Regions from separate parts of the Bacillus sp. 9.4 genome, predicted to be linked through region 1. Evidence: riboswitches for the same ligand, from Rfam matches in the RefSeq annotation. Region 1 holds a riboswitch; the other holds the start of a gene.
What was found. A riboswitch is a leader RNA that binds a small molecule or an ion and turns the genes downstream of it on or off. The one in region 1 is predicted to bind S-adenosylmethionine.
Positions count from the first base shown of each region.

Region 2: another riboswitch for S-adenosylmethionine. It lies ahead of metI (cystathionine gamma-synthase/O-acetylhomoserine thiolyase); the one in region 1 lies ahead of metE (5-methyltetrahydropteroyltriglutamate--homocysteine S-methyltransferase).

Region 1 is NZ_JBVFMU010000002.1:590,897-598,579, forward strand. It holds gene thiX (HMP/thiamine ABC transporter permease ThiX) at 1-676, shown strand, start outside; gene rsbRB (RsbT co-antagonist RsbRB) at 707-1,540, opposite strand; gene isp (serine protease Isp) at 1,763-2,722, shown strand; SAM riboswitch class I at 2,855-3,010, shown strand; gene metE (5-methyltetrahydropteroyltriglutamate--homocysteine S-methyltransferase) at 3,138-5,426, shown strand; gene guaD (guanine deaminase) at 5,599-6,069, shown strand; gene ACZ07B_RS09565 (organic hydroperoxide resistance protein) at 6,402-6,812, opposite strand; gene ohrR (organic hydroperoxide resistance transcriptional regulator OhrR) at 6,954-7,397, shown strand; gene ACZ07B_RS09575 (organic hydroperoxide resistance protein) at 7,429-7,683, opposite strand, start outside.
Region 2 is NZ_JBVFMU010000002.1:728,312-735,994, forward strand. It holds gene metC (cystathionine beta-lyase) at 1-564, opposite strand, end outside; gene metI (cystathionine gamma-synthase/O-acetylhomoserine thiolyase) at 557-1,678, opposite strand; SAM riboswitch class I at 1,746-1,866, opposite strand; gene ACZ07B_RS10320 (esterase family protein) at 2,034-2,756, shown strand; gene ACZ07B_RS10325 (YjcG family protein) at 2,793-3,308, shown strand; gene ACZ07B_RS10330 (GNAT family N-acetyltransferase) at 3,312-3,734, shown strand; gene ACZ07B_RS10335 (hypothetical protein) at 3,806-4,060, opposite strand; gene ACZ07B_RS10340 (ATP-dependent helicase) at 4,177-6,456, shown strand; gene spoVIF (sporulation-specific transcription regulator SpoVIF) at 6,531-6,785, opposite strand; gene yjcZ (sporulation protein YjcZ) at 6,918-7,067, opposite strand; gene ACZ07B_RS10355 (hypothetical protein) at 7,149-7,355, opposite strand; gene yjcA (DUF1360 domain-containing protein) at 7,637-7,683, opposite strand, start outside.

The DNA of each region.
Region 1 (7,683 bases):
TTACACTCCGGCATGTTTTTATATCATCATCGTTGCGGGCGTTTTACTGGCGGCCGGAATCCCATTGAAAAAATGGTTGTTGTTTACGATTCCGTTTTTGATTTTAGCATTCGGATGCGTGTGGACAGCCGCAGTTTTTGGAAAAGTGCCGACAACACCGGATAATTTTTTGTTTCAAGCAGGCCCTATCTCAATTAACAGCGATAATGTGTCTGTCGGCATCTCTCTCGGGTTTCGTATTTTATGCTTTTCCGCCTTATCGATGATGTTTGTTTTTACAACCGATCCGATTTTATTTATGCTGAGCCTTGTCCAGCAGTGCAGGCTCTCACCAAAGCTCGCGTACGGTGTCATTGCAGGCTTTCGCTTTCTTCCGCTGTTAAAGGATGAGGTCCAGCTGATTCAGCAGGCTCATAAAATCAGAGGAGGAGCGGCGGAGAGCGGCATCATTAATAAAATCGGTGCGTTAAAACGATATACCATACCGCTATTGGCAAGCGCCATCAGAAAAGCGGAACGGACAGCGCTTGCGATGGAATCGAAAGGATTTACAGGAAGCAGAAACCGGACATACTACAGGACATTGAGCGTGAACCGGCGCGACTGGGTGTTCTTTTGCCTCGTCCTCATATTATTCGCGGGATCCTTTCTCGTATCTTTATGTTTCGCATCATAAAAAATCCGCTATCACAGATAGCGGATTTTTTTATTGATGATAGTTTAATGCTTGGGCAAGGTTGGTTTTAATGGTAATATTCGAAAAGTCAATCCCCAGCTGTACAGCAGTTTGCGCAATTTCAGGCCTGATTCCTGACAGAGTTGACCGGACACCGATCAGATTAAGCGCCTCAATCAATTTAAAGATCTGGTGCGCCACCATCGTATCCACCACAACAACACCTGACAGATCGATTAACAGATGCTCCACACGTCTTTTCGCACAAGCTTGAAGCGTGTTTTCCAGAATAAACTTCGCCCGTTCGGTATCAATGTCACCGACAAGCGGCAGCAGAGCTGTTGATTTGCTCAGGGTAATGACAGGTGAGCTTAATTCCAATATCATTTCTCTTTGGGCGTTTAATTGCTGCTTGGCATTCATTTCAGCGTGATCAACGAATGTATAAATGGTGAAATCAAATACTTTTACAATCAAATCTGCCCATTTTTGCTTCTCTCCCGGTTCAAACGCTGATTCATTTTCTTCTGCGAACTTCTCAAAATACTTCGTATATAATCTCCTGTTTCTCATAAACTCCCGAATGACATACTGAACCGGTGTGTCGAGATGTTTTTGATCGTTGGTCAGCTCAATGACCCACTCTTGAAACTCTTCGAGAAATTGTTTTTCCGGTAAAACATACATGTAATTCAGATGCCGGTAAAACTCTCTGTCCTGCTCTTTCAATTCTTCCGTTACTGTTGCATTATGTAGGGCGTAAAGCGAATTCGGATCACTTTCCTCCATCGTTTCAATCCATTCCTCGGCCATTTGTTCCACATGCTCTGAAAAAAATGCATATAATTTTTCATTCAGTTTCATGACACTGCTCCTTTCCCCAACACTATTATAACTTGACTTACAGTTGAATCCCAGTCATACATGTTGAAGCCATCCAATATTTTGAAGATTACTAATTCTTTGGTGTGTATCCTATTTTTTCAAAATGCTTCAAATGGCTCTGTCCGAGCGCTTGCTTTTTTCATATAATATGAGGCAACACCCTTGAATCCACTTGCAAGCATAAAAAAGGAGGGCTTTTTTATGAATGGTGAAATCCGCTTGATCCCGTATGTGACGAATGAGCAGATCATGGATGTAAACGAGCTTCCTGAGGGCATTAAAGTGATTAAGGCGCCAGAAATGTGGGCAAAAGGGGTAAAAGGCAAAAATATTAAAGTTGCTGTATTAGACACTGGCTGCGACACAAGCCACCCTGATTTAAAAAATCAAATCATCGGCGGAAAGAACTTTACGGATGACGACGGCGGCAAGGAAGATGCGATTTCCGACTACAACGGACACGGCACACACGTCGCCGGAACAATTGCAGCTAATGATTCAAACGGAGGCATTGCCGGAGTCGCGCCTGAGGCAAGCCTATTGATTGTGAAGGTTCTTGGCGGCGAGAACGGCAGCGGACAATACGAATGGATAATTAACGGCATCAACTACGCGGTGGAACAGAAAGTCGACATCATCTCAATGTCCCTTGGAGGGCCAAGCGATGTGCCAGAGCTGGAAGAAGCAGTGAAAAACGCAGTTAAAAACGGAGTGCTTGTCGTTTGTGCAGCGGGAAATGAGGGTGACGGCGACGAACGCACAGAAGAGCTTTCCTACCCCGCAGCTTATAACGAGGTCATTGCAGTTGGATCTGTTTCAGTAGCGCGAGAATTATCAGAATTTTCTAACGCAAATAAAGAGATTGACCTTGTGGCACCAGGAGAAAATATCTTATCCACCCTTCCCAACAAGAAGTACGGTAAGCTGACCGGCACTTCAATGGCTGCCCCTCATGTCAGCGGTGCGCTTGCTTTAATCAAAAGCTATGAAGAAGAATCATTTCAAAGAAAGCTTTCTGAATCTGAGGTTTTCGCACAGCTAATCCGCAGGACACTTCCTCTTGATATTGCAAAAACGCTGGCAGGCAATGGATTCCTGTATTTAACAGCTCCTGATGAACTCGCAGAAAAAGCAGAGCAATCACATTTGTTGACCCTATAAGATTATTTTTCTTATATAATATACACCACATCATATAAATAAAAATTTCAAATTCTATGTTGACAATGAATTTGAATTACTGTTAAGATTACCAACAAATGATTCAACTTTTCAAAAAATTAATAACATTTTCTCTTATCGAGAGTTGGGCGAGGGATTGGCCTTTTGACCCCAACAGCAACCGACCGTAATACCATTGTGAAATGGGGCGCACTGCTTTTCGCGCCGAGACTGATGTCTCATAAGGCACGGTGCTAATTCCATCAGATTGAATCTGAGAGATGAGAGAGGCAGTGTTTTACGCAGAAAAGCCTCTTTCTCTCATGGGAAAGAGGCTTTTTGTTGTGAGAAAACCTCTTAGGAGCCTGTATCCGCGGGTTAACGAGAGTGTTTTACATATAAAGGAGGAGAAACAATGACAACCATCAAAACATCGAATTTAGGATTTCCGAGAATCGGACTGAACCGGGAATGGAAAAAAGCACTTGAAGCGTATTGGAAAGGCAGTACTGATAAAGATACGTTTTTGAAGCAAATCGACGAACTATTTTTATCCGCAGTAAAAACACAAATTGACCAGCAGATTGATGTTGTGCCTGTTTCTGATTTCACACAGTATGACCATGTACTCGACACAGCAGTCAGCTTCAACTGGATCCCGAAACGTTTCAGACATTTGACTGATGCTACCGATACATACTTCGCTATCGCCCGCGGAATCAAAGACGCCGTATCTAGTGAAATGACAAAATGGTTTAATACAAATTACCATTACATCGTTCCGGAATATGACGAGAGCATTGAGTTCCGTCTGACAAGAAACAAACAACTCGAAGATTATCGCCGGATCAAACAGGAATACGGTGTGGAAACAAAGCCTGTGATTGTCGGCCCTTATACGTTCGTTACGCTTGCTAAAGGCTATGAACCGTCTGAAGCAAAAGCGATCCAAAAACGCCTTGTGCCATTATATGTACAGCTTTTGAAAGAGCTTGAAGAAGAAGGCGTAAAATGGGTTCAAATCGATGAGCCGGCGCTCGTTACCGCCTCTAGTGAAGATGTCCGCGGTGCAAAAGAATTATTTGAAAGCATTACAAGTGAGCTTTCATCCTTGAATGTGCTTTTGCAGACGTATTTTGATTCTGTTGATGCTTATGAAGAGCTGATCTCTTACCCGGTTCAGGGAATTGGCCTTGATTTCGTTCACGACAAAGGCAGAAACCTGGAACAGCTTAAAACACATGGCTTTCCGACAGACAAAGTGCTGGCAGCCGGCGTTATCGACGGACGCAACATTTGGAAAGCGGACCTTGAAGAGCGTCTCGATGCCGTTCTTGATATTCTCAGCATTGCAAAAGTTGATGAACTGTGGATTCAGCCTTCCAGCAGCCTGCTGCATGTTCCAGTAGCGAAACACCCTGATGAGCATTTGGAAAAAGACCTATTGAACGGATTATCCTACGCAAAAGAAAAGCTGGCCGAGCTGACAGCTTTGAAAGAAGGCTTAGTATCAGGAAAAGCGGCGATCAGCGAAGAGATCCAGCAGGCTAAGGCTGATATCCAGGCGCTTAAGCAGTTTGCAACAGGCGCCAATTCTGAACAAAAGAAAGAGCTTGAGCAATTAACTGATAAAGATTTCAAGCGCCCGATTCCGTTTGAAGAACGTTTAGCCCTGCAAAATGAATCTCTCGGCCTTCCGCTTTTGCCGACGACAACGATCGGCAGCTTCCCGCAGTCTGCTGAAGTGCGGAGCGCACGCCAAAAATGGCGGAAAGCTGAGTGGTCCGATGAACAGTATCAAAACTTTATCAATGCGGAAACAAAAAGATGGATTGATATTCAGGAAGAATTGGAGCTTGATGTCCTTGTTCACGGCGAATTTGAACGGACAGACATGGTCGAATACTTCGGTGAAAAGCTGGCCGGTTTCGCCTTCACTAAATATGCCTGGGTTCAATCATACGGCTCACGCTGTGTCCGCCCGCCAGTCATTTACGGAGATGTTGAATTTATTGAACCGATGACAGTGAAAGACACAGTCTACGCACAGTCATTGACTTCCAAGCATGTGAAAGGAATGCTGACGGGCCCGGTTACAATCTTAAACTGGTCTTTCCCTCGAAACGACATCTCGAGGAAAGAAATCGCCTTCCAAATCGGGCTTGCCCTTCGCAAAGAAGTTAAAGCGCTTGAAGACGCAGGCATTCAAATCATTCAAGTTGATGAACCAGCGCTGCGCGAAGGCCTTCCATTGAAAACACGCGATTGGGATGAGTATTTGACTTGGGCGGCAGAAGCATTCAGATTAACCACTTCTTCCGTGAAAAACGAGACACAGATTCATACACATATGTGCTACAGCAACTTCGAAGATATCGTTGATACAATCAATGATCTTGATGCCGATGTGATTACAATCGAACATAGCAGAAGCCACGGAGGATTTTTAGATTATTTAAAAAACCACCCGTATTTGAAAGGGCTTGGCCTTGGTGTATATGACATTCACAGCCCTCGTGTGCCGTCAACTGAAGAAATGTACAATATTATCGTTGATGCGCTTGCCGTCTGTCCGACTGACCGCTTCTGGGTAAATCCGGACTGCGGATTGAAAACAAGACAGCAGGAAGAAACGGTTGCAGCATTGAAAAACATGGTTGAAGCCGCAAAACAGGCAAGAGCACAGCAGACACAGCTAGTATAATTTGAAAAAACCATCTGCATTTGGCAGATGGTTTTTTTCTATAATACAGCCACAATCGGTTTCTTATTTAGCAAATCCCCCAAATACTTTGTTTATTTTGCACTTTTTTAAGAATGTTCTTTGCATTCTTTTCGGCTATACTAATAACACTCTATTGACAGGAGGGATTGGGATGAATCATGAAACGTTCTTAAAACGGGCTGTCACTCTCGCATGTGAAGGAGTGAATGCAGGAATCGGCGGGCCTTTTGGAGCCGTTATCGTGAAAGACGGAGCCATTATTGCAGAGGGACAGAACAACGTCACAACAAGCAATGATCCGACTGCCCACGCGGAAGTCACAGCTATTCGAAAAGCCTGTAAGGTGCTAGGAGCATACCAGCTTGATGACTGCATTTTGTATACGAGCTGTGAACCATGCCCAATGTGCTTGGGCGCCATCTACTGGGCCCGGCCTAAAGCCGTTTTCTATGCAGCTGAGCACACAGACGCTGCCGAAGCCGGGTTTGATGATTCATTCATTTATAAAGAAATTGATAAACCTGCTGAAGAAAGAACGATCCCCTTTTATCAAGTGACACTAACAGAGCATTTATCCCCGTTTCAAGCATGGCGGAACTTCGCCAATAAGAAAGAATATTAAAAGGATCAGGCATGTGCGGCCTGATCCTTGTTATTTCTCCAAGTAGCCGCTATGCCCTGTGCAAATACAAAACAGCAATCATGCGCGCCGGAATTCAGCTTGGCAGACACCGAGCCAGCCGCCCCCTTCATCTGTAACTTTTGCAGGCTTTAAACGCTGTGATCGCTTCTCTGACGTTTTATCAATAATCTGTGTCCACCCCTACCCCGTTCCGCGTCAATTCATAATGGATATAAGTCTGAATCCATTTATAAGAAATGTCTCAGACCTCGAAAAGATCACACCCGCTCCGACACAAAAAAACATCCTGAGAACACTCAGGATGCCGGTCATTATTTTAATTCTAGTTTTACATCAACATTTCCTCTGGTTGCCTTTGAGTAAGGACAGAATTCATGAGCGGCGTTGACAAGCTCTTGTGCCTTTTCCCGATCTAAATCTTTCGTGTTCACAACAAGTGTGACACCGATTTTAAACCCGCCGTCGCTCTCATCCTTCATGAGGCTGACCTGCCCTTCAATCTCCGAATCAATTTCGATATTCTGCTCTTTGGCTACGTGTTCGAGCGCGCCGCCAAAGCATGCAGCATACCCTGCCGCAAAGAGCTGTTCCGGATTTGTGCCGGTTTGTCCTTCTTTTTTGGCATTTGGCATGACAATATCAAAATCAAGAACACCGTCATCTGATGTAATATGTCCTGCCCGTCCGCCTCGCGCGGTTACTTTTGCTGTAAATAATGCCATATTTTCCAACCTCCTTATTTGTATCTAGTTGTTATATTTCCCTTTCTGATCTTTTTAAACATGCTATGTTTGCCGAGAATAGGAAAAGTGAAGTTTTTCAGATACAATAGAATCGAATGACAAAAAGAGTTGGTGAACAAAATGGAAAATAAATTTGATCATATGAAATTGGAGAATCAGCTTTGTTTTTTGCTATATGCGAGTTCGCGGGAAATGACAAAGCAATACAAGCCGCTGCTTGATAAGCTGAATATAACATACCCTCAATATTTGGCTTTGCTTTTGTTATGGGAACACGAAACGCTTACTGTCAAAAAAATGGGCGAACAGCTGTATTTAGATTCAGGAACGCTCACTCCGATGCTTAAACGAATGGAACAACAGGGTTTGATTACGAGAAAAAGATCAGAAGAGGATGAGCGGTCCGTGTTGATCAGCCTGACAGAGGACGGAGCGTTATTAAAGGATAAAGCGGTTGACATCCCAGAGACAATTCTGGGGCTCTCAAAGCAGTCTGGAGAGGATCTCAAACAGTTAAAATCCGCTCTATATACATTGCTGGAAACACTTCATCAAAAAAATTGAGGATGCCTTGTACAAGGCATCCTCTTTTTATTTATTCAGCAACTTCAAGTGTCACATCAATATTTCCGGAGGTTGCTTTTGAATACGGGCAGACGCCGTGCGCTTTTTTCACAAGCGCCTCCAATTCTGATGCACTGACTCCTTCTCCTTTTACTTGCAGCGTCACACCAAGCTTGTAGCCCTGGTCCGCTTCATCCTTTAACAGGCTTACATTCGCTGTAACCTCTGTCTCTACTTTTACTCGTTCTGTTCTTGCGACAAGCTGCAGGGCGCTGTCAAAGCAAGC
Region 2 (7,683 bases), 140 kb from region 1:
ATCAAGCGGACGCTGCAGTGCCGGCGTCATGAATGTATTGTCCAGAAAGGTCAGGCAGCCGTTTTCTTTTGCAAGCTGAACAACTGCTTTAATATCCGTAATCCCAAGTGTCGGATTTGATGGTGTCTCCATATAAATGACCTTTGTGTTCGGCTTGATGCTCCGCGCCACTTCATTACGATCCGTCATGTCGACAAACGTATGCTCAATGCCAAACCGGGTCAGCACCTCTGTCACCATACGGAAGGTTCCGCCGTATACATCTTCTGTCACAAGAACGTGATCACCCTGTGACAGAAGTAAAAATGCTGTTGAGATAGCAGCCATGCCTGAACTGAAAGCAAATCCTCTTGTTCCGCCTTCCAATGCGGCAATTGTTTCTTCGAGAGCTGTTCTTGTCGGCGTGCCAGAGCGGCTGTAATCATATGCCCCGAACTCTTCAAATGAAGATTGGTGAAAAGTCGAGGCGTGCTGAATCGGTACACTGACCGCCCCGGTTCCGCCGTCTGTTTTAAATGGATTGTGCACGAGCTGGGTTTCCAGCGTCCAATTGTGTTTACTCAAATGAAACAGCTCCCTCTTTGACCTGACATAATGCCTGTTTTAGATCCTCTTTTAAATCTTCCGCATGTTCAATACCGACAGAAAAGCGCAGCAACCGATTGCACACCCCGTTTGCGATGCGGATCTCTTCAGGAATATCCATGTGCGTCTGGGTCGCAGGGTATGTAATAAAGCTTTCCACCCCGCCGAGGCTTTCTGCAAAACAAATGGTCTTCAGTGCTTTTAAAAACGGATTGACCCATTCTTCTTTTTGCAGACGGAAGGACAGCATGCCGCCTTTTCCGGGATACAGCACATCCGAAATTTCTTCCTGCTCTTCTAAAAACGCCGCAAGCTCCTGCGCGTTTGCCTGATGCTGACGCATTCTGAGGCTCAGCGTCTTCATTCCTCTCATCAGAAGCCACGAATCAAATGGCGGCAGGACGGCGCCGATCGCATTTTGATGCTGAAACATTTCCTCTCCGAGCCGCTCATCCTTCACCACGACAAGTCCAGCAAGCAGATCGTTATGCCCGCCTAAATACTTGGTTGCGCTGTGAATGACAATGTCAGCTCCCAGCTCAAGCGGCCGCTGCAAGACCGGTGTATAAAATGTATTATCTACGATCAGCAGAAGACCGTGCTCCTTTGTAATCCGGGCAATATGTTCAATGTCCGCCTCCTGCATGAGGGGGTTTGTCGGCGTTTCCACAAACACCGCTTTTGTATTCGGCGTAATCTTAGAGCGTAAACAGTCCTCATCGCTGAAATCATCATAATGAAAAGTCAATCCGTATTTTTTCCATTCATTTTCAAATAAACGGTACGTGCCGCCATATAGGTCCGATGAAACGATCAGTTCATCTCCGCTTTTAAACAGCGCCAAAATCGTTTGGATAGCAGCCATTCCTGAACTAAAGGCAAGCCCTCTTGCGCCGTTTTCTAAGTTAGCGATCGCGTCCTCAACAAGCTGGCGTGTCGGATTTTTTGTGCGGACATAATCAAATCCGGTAGATTCTCCGATCCCTCTGTGGCGGTATGCTGTTGATAAATAAATAGGAGCACTCACTGTCCCCGTGACTTCATCGCTACGGTTCCCAATTTGGGCTAATTTCGTTTCAACGTGCTGTGACATATAGCTGACACCTTCCCTTTTCAAAATAAAAACCCCTTCTTCATAAGAAGAAGGGGTTTAACGCTTCTTCTTATCTTCCAAGCATAAAAAACGCTTGCTGGATTTAGCACCTTGGCGCTTTGCACATGCAAAACAAGCCGGTTGCTGAGGTTTCTAAGGGCCAGTCCCTCCACCTCTCACGATAAGAAATATCGATTTCAATTTTCTGATTGTTTTATATTAACACAATTCACAGTTTATTTCAACACTTTTTTCTTCGTGTGCCGAACCGTTTAAAGAGAGAAATTTCTAATAATTCATGGTACAATAATTGAAAATGCAAGAAAGTATAGTGATGTCCTGGAGGAATGTTTTTATGGCACCGAAAAACGGCACAGTGCAAGAAAAGAAATTCTTTTCAAAAGAGCTTAACGAGGAAATGACCTTGCTTGTTTATCTGCCGTCCAACTACTCCCCGCTTTATAAATACCATGTCATTATCGCGCAGGACGGCCACGATTATTTCAGGCTGGGGAGAATCGGCAGACAGGTTGAGGAATTGCTGTCGAAACGCGAAATAGACCGGAGCATTATTATCGGTGTTCCTTATAAGGATGTAAAAGAGCGCAGAAACACCTATCATCCGGAGGGTTCAAAATTTTCGGCTTATAAACGGTTCATCGCCCATGAGCTCGTTCCTTTTGCAGATGATGAGTATCCAACCTATCAGATCGGTTACGGCCGAACGCTGATCGGTGATTCGCTCGGAGCAACCGTGTCACTTATGACAGCGCTTGATTATCCGAATATGTTTGGCAACATCATCATGCAGTCTCCCTATGTTGACAAACACGTACTAGAAGCCGTAAAACAGTCAGACGATATCAAACACCTCTCTATTTATCACCAAATCGGAACAAAAGAAACTGACGTCCACACGACAGACGGGAACATTCTGGACTTTACAGAACCGAACCGGGAGCTGAAACAGCTGCTGGAGAAAAAGCTTTCCGATTATGATTTCGAGCCATTTGACGGAGACCACAAATGGACATACTGGCAGCCGCTCATCACCCCGGCGCTGAAAAAAATGCTTTAACACTCTATCATACTTTATTTCCAGGAGGGACATAATATGAAATACGGAATCGTTTTATTTCCATCAAAAAAGCTCCAAGACCTTGCAAACTCTTACAGAAAGCGCTATGACCCAAGCTACTCTCTAATCCCGCCTCATTTGACGCTGAGAGCATCCTTTGAATGCGCGGAGGAGAAAGCGGATCAGCTCGTATCACATTTAAGAAACATCGCAAAAGAGTCCCACCCACTCGTTCTCAAAATGACAAAATACAGCTCATTTGCGCCTGTCAATAATGTCATTTACATCAAAGCAGAACCGACGGAAGAGTTAAAAACACTCAATGAAAAGCTATACACCGGTGTATTGGCAGGAGAACAGGAATATAATTTCGTTCCGCATGTGACGGTCGGCCAAAATCTTTCCGACGATGAGCATTCAGATGTGCTGGGACAATTAAAAATGCAGGAAGTGTCGCATGAAGAAATCGTTGACCGTTTCCACTTGCTTTACCAGTTGGAAAACGGATCGTGGACAGTATATGAAACCTTCTTGCTAGGCAGAGGAGAATAATGTTTGAAAGCAGTTATCGCAAAAAATGAAGAACAACTGAAAGATGCATTCTATGTAAGAGAAGAAGTCTTTGTCAAAGAACAAAACGTGCCTGCTGAAGAAGAAATTGACGAACTTGAAAATGAGTCAGAGCATATCGTCGTGTATGACGGTGAAAAGCCTGTCGGTGCCGGAAGATGGCGTATGAAGGACGGCTACGGCAAGTTAGAGCGGATTTGCGTACTGAAAAGCCACCGCTCAGCCGGTGTCGGCGGTATCATTATGAAAGCGCTCGAAAAAGCAGCGGCAGACGGAGGCGCTTCCGGTTTCATTTTAAACGCGCAAACACAGGCTGTGCCGTTTTACAAGAAACACGGGTATCGCGTGCTTTCTGAAAAAGAATTCCTCGATGCCGGCATTCCGCACTTACAAATGATGAAGGACTGAACGCATCCGGATCTTTTGAGATCCGGATTTTTACTGCATATAAAAAACCGTTCTCTGGTATGAACGGTTTTTTATACATATCGATTAATATATGTGCCCATTCCTTTTTCTCGCAACCTCTTATAAAGAGAGCGCTTACGTTTCATTTCGTTTACTTTTCTTTCAGCGGCCGTTTGATTCTCCTGCTGCTTTTCCAGTTCTTTGTATACCCGCTGAAACGGCACATAGCTGATTTTTTCGGTTCCGGCATAATCCTGCTTATGTCCAATCGTTCTATTAGCATATTGAGCGTATTGCTGGTTCTGAATTTGACCTGCATATATCATACAATACCCACCCCTCTGCTGTCTCTTTTCCCTTAAACTTACTTTTTGAAACACATTTCTTTTGATATGATAGTCATTGTCTGTAATGAACACCTTTTGATAGGGAGGACCCCTTTTTGAAATGCGCCCGACTGAATGATAGAATCATACATTTACATACATATTCGAGAGAACATTATCAATTCCTCTTTGAAGAGGGAATAAAAGGACATTTATTTTGTTCTCATTGCGGAAAGCCCGTTTTGTTACGGCTTAACATCGCCGATCCGCCAGAGTTTATCCATCGCCAGCCAGGCGATTTTCCGGCATGTGAGGAGGCGTGCGAACCGAAGCCTTCTAAAGAGGAAAAAAAAGAAGACGATCAGGAATCTGGTGTCATTCGTTTACCCAAGGGAAAAGCGATCGCCGCTGACCCGTCCCCAGCTGTTACGGAATGGCATCGTCCTAGAAGCATTAAACCAGGAACACCATTTGTGCCAAAAACAATAGAACCCGATACGAGCCTTTTTCCGTCTGTCGGTTTAAACACGGATCAACTGAAAGCTGTCACGGAAACAGAGGGCCCGCTGCTTGTGCTTGCAGGTGCGGGGAGCGGAAAAACACGGGTGCTGACAGCCCGTGCCGCCCACATGATCGAACACTTAGGCATACCGCCTGAAAATATGCTGCTTGTCACCTTTACAACAAAAGCTGTCGCTGAAATGAAAGAGCGTATGGCGAACCAGTACGGATTACAGCCTGCAAAAGTCCGAAGACTTGTGACAGGAACATTCCACAGTCTGTTTTATAAGATCTTGTATCACTCTAATTCTGCTAAATGGAACGGTGAGCATCTGCTGAAAATGGAGTGGCAGCGGGAACAATATATCAAAAAAGCACTCTATGAAGAGGGCATCGATGAGAAAGAATTCCCAGTTGACCAAGCCCTGCAGCAGATCGGTTTTTGGAAAAACACTTATGTCCCAAATGAACGCATCCCTCTAAAAGATGAGTGGGAAAAACAAGTTTATCGTTTATATGAACATTATGAACGCCAGAAAAAAGAACACAGCCAATTTGATTTTGATGACATGGCTTCAGCCTGCTATGAATTGTTTATCGAGCGGCCTGACCTTCTGGAACAATATCAATCTCGGTTTACGTATATCTTAATTGATGAGTTTCAGGACATTAATCCGGTTCAATACAAAATCATGCAAATGCTCGCCAGCCCGGAGCAAAACCTGTGCTGTGTCGGAGACGATGACCAGTCCATCTACGCGTTTCGCGGAAGCAATCCGTCTTTCATTCTTGATTTTCAAAAGGATTATCCGGGAGCGAAGACGATCTATTTAACTGCGAACTACAGGTCTACGCACCCGATCGTCTCTAGTGCTGATATCGTCGTGAAAAAGAACAAAAACAGATATGCCAAAACGCTTGAAGCGGCCCGCGATGACATTCAGGCCCCTGTGCTGTTTTATCCTTACGATGAAGAGGAAGAAGCCACAATGGTCGTTTCCGATATCAAAGAAAAAATTCAAAATGGAGCCAGTCCAGATGACTTTGCGGTTCTTTATCGTACAAACAGCGGAGGCCGTGCTATATATGAGAGGCTTCATCAATCGTCAATTCCGTATACAGCTGACCGCGGCGTCCAATCGTTTTACAGCAGACGGATCGTCCGCCAGATTCTCGCCTACTTGTATGCCAGCCAAAATGAGGATGACACCGAAGCGATTAAACACTTGCTTCCCGCCTTGTTTTTAAAACAGTCCGCTTTGAATACGCTGAAGGCGCTCTCGATTACAGAGGACTGTACCATGATCAAAGCGCTGGCCAAATTGCCTGATCTGAAGCCATTCCAGCTGGACAAAATCAAGAAAATCGTACCGTTTTTCGCAAGCCTCCGCACAATGAAACCCGTAGAAGCCATCACCTTTGCAGAAGGAAAAATGGGCTTCTCCGAGTATTTAAAAAAGCGGGGCAATGAGGGCAACAAGCTGGAAAAAGGTTCCGATGACTTGCGCGACATCAAGGTTGTCGCCAAGAAGTTCAAAACGATTCCTGACTTTCTTGCCCACGTAGACCATATGAGGGCCGCTGAGAAAAACAGAACGGATGAACATGGCGTTCAGCTGATGACCATTCACCGGTCAAAAGGCCTTGAATTCAAAACAGTCTACGTGTTAGGCACTGTAGACGGCTCGATTCCGCACGATTTCTCATTAGAAACGGCAAGAAAAGGAGACGAGGCCGCTCTTGAGGAGGAAAGACGCCTTTTATATGTAGCCATGACCCGGGCGAAACAGCATTTATATTTGTCTTGCCCCGCTAACAGGCGCGGCAAAACAGCCAACCGCTCAAGATTTTTGTATCCCCTGCTACAGAAAGCAAGACAGCCCTTGCATCATTAACAGCCCGGCAGATTACTGCCGGGTTTTTACGGTAAAAAAAAGGCCCGCTGCAGTGAGTCAGCCAGGCCATCCACTTATTTATTATCCATCATTTTAGAAATCGTGCCAAAATCAAGCTTTTCTTTTCCGCTTGTAATAGATTCCACAATTTTATCTTCTAATTCTTTTGGCACGCGTCTGTTTGCGAGCTGCGCTACGCGGTTAATGACACTGCGGACTGTATTTTCATCTTTAAAATTAGCGTTTTGGAGTGATCCGGCAAGATTCATTACATCCTGCATCTTCACACCTGTTTTCTTTTCGATGTTCTTAAAAAATTGATTATCCATAATGCGCCTCCTTTTGGCGGAGTAATACGGTATTGTATGAATGCACATAATACAATGTGCTTTTCCAACATTTTTAAAAATAAACACAAGGCAAGGAAGCACGGGTTATAACCCGTACTTCCTCAATACATCTTAAAAGAAAGATGCACCTACGATGATGAGGAGAATGAATAATACGACCAACAAAACAAATGTTGAACCATAGCCGCCGCCGTAACCGCCAGCATAACCGCCATAACAGCCGCCGCCGTAGCCGCCGCCGAATCCGTATCCAAAGCCCATAGATAAGCACCTCCTTTACTCTCTATACACTATGTGAGCTGCTTGGATCGGCTTGGATATTCGCATAGGGCGTTTGCGGATTTACGATTGATCATATTGAGCTTGATGTTTTTTAAGTAAGGCCTCCGTTTTTTCAGCCAGCTCTTCAATCTCATCTTCAAATTCCAGACCGGCTTTATCAAATGCATCCAAGTCTTTTCTGATGCGGCCCATCGTGTCTTCATACTCTTTTTGCTTTTGTTCGTGTGGTTCATATCTTCCTTCTATCCATTTTTCAAACTCATTCACTTTTATCCCCCCGCTTATGATATATGCTGAGCGAGGCCGCCCCGTTAAAAAAACAAAAAACCGGAGTTCTCCGGTTTCTTTGCCAGGCTATTGAGGCTTTTTCTTTTTATTTCCGCACCCGCAGCCTTTCTTTTTTATCTTTTTTGATTGATACGATGAATCTGTATATGGAGATTTTTGGGAAGGTTTATTATGTTGATTCATTTTTGTCCCCTTCCTTTCCTTATGTCATATATGCTACTTTATGCGTATTCTGACAGAAAGTTGCTGGTGGTAACGCCTTATTCTTGCAGCCATTTTGATACGAGCGTTTCTATGATGCCGGCAA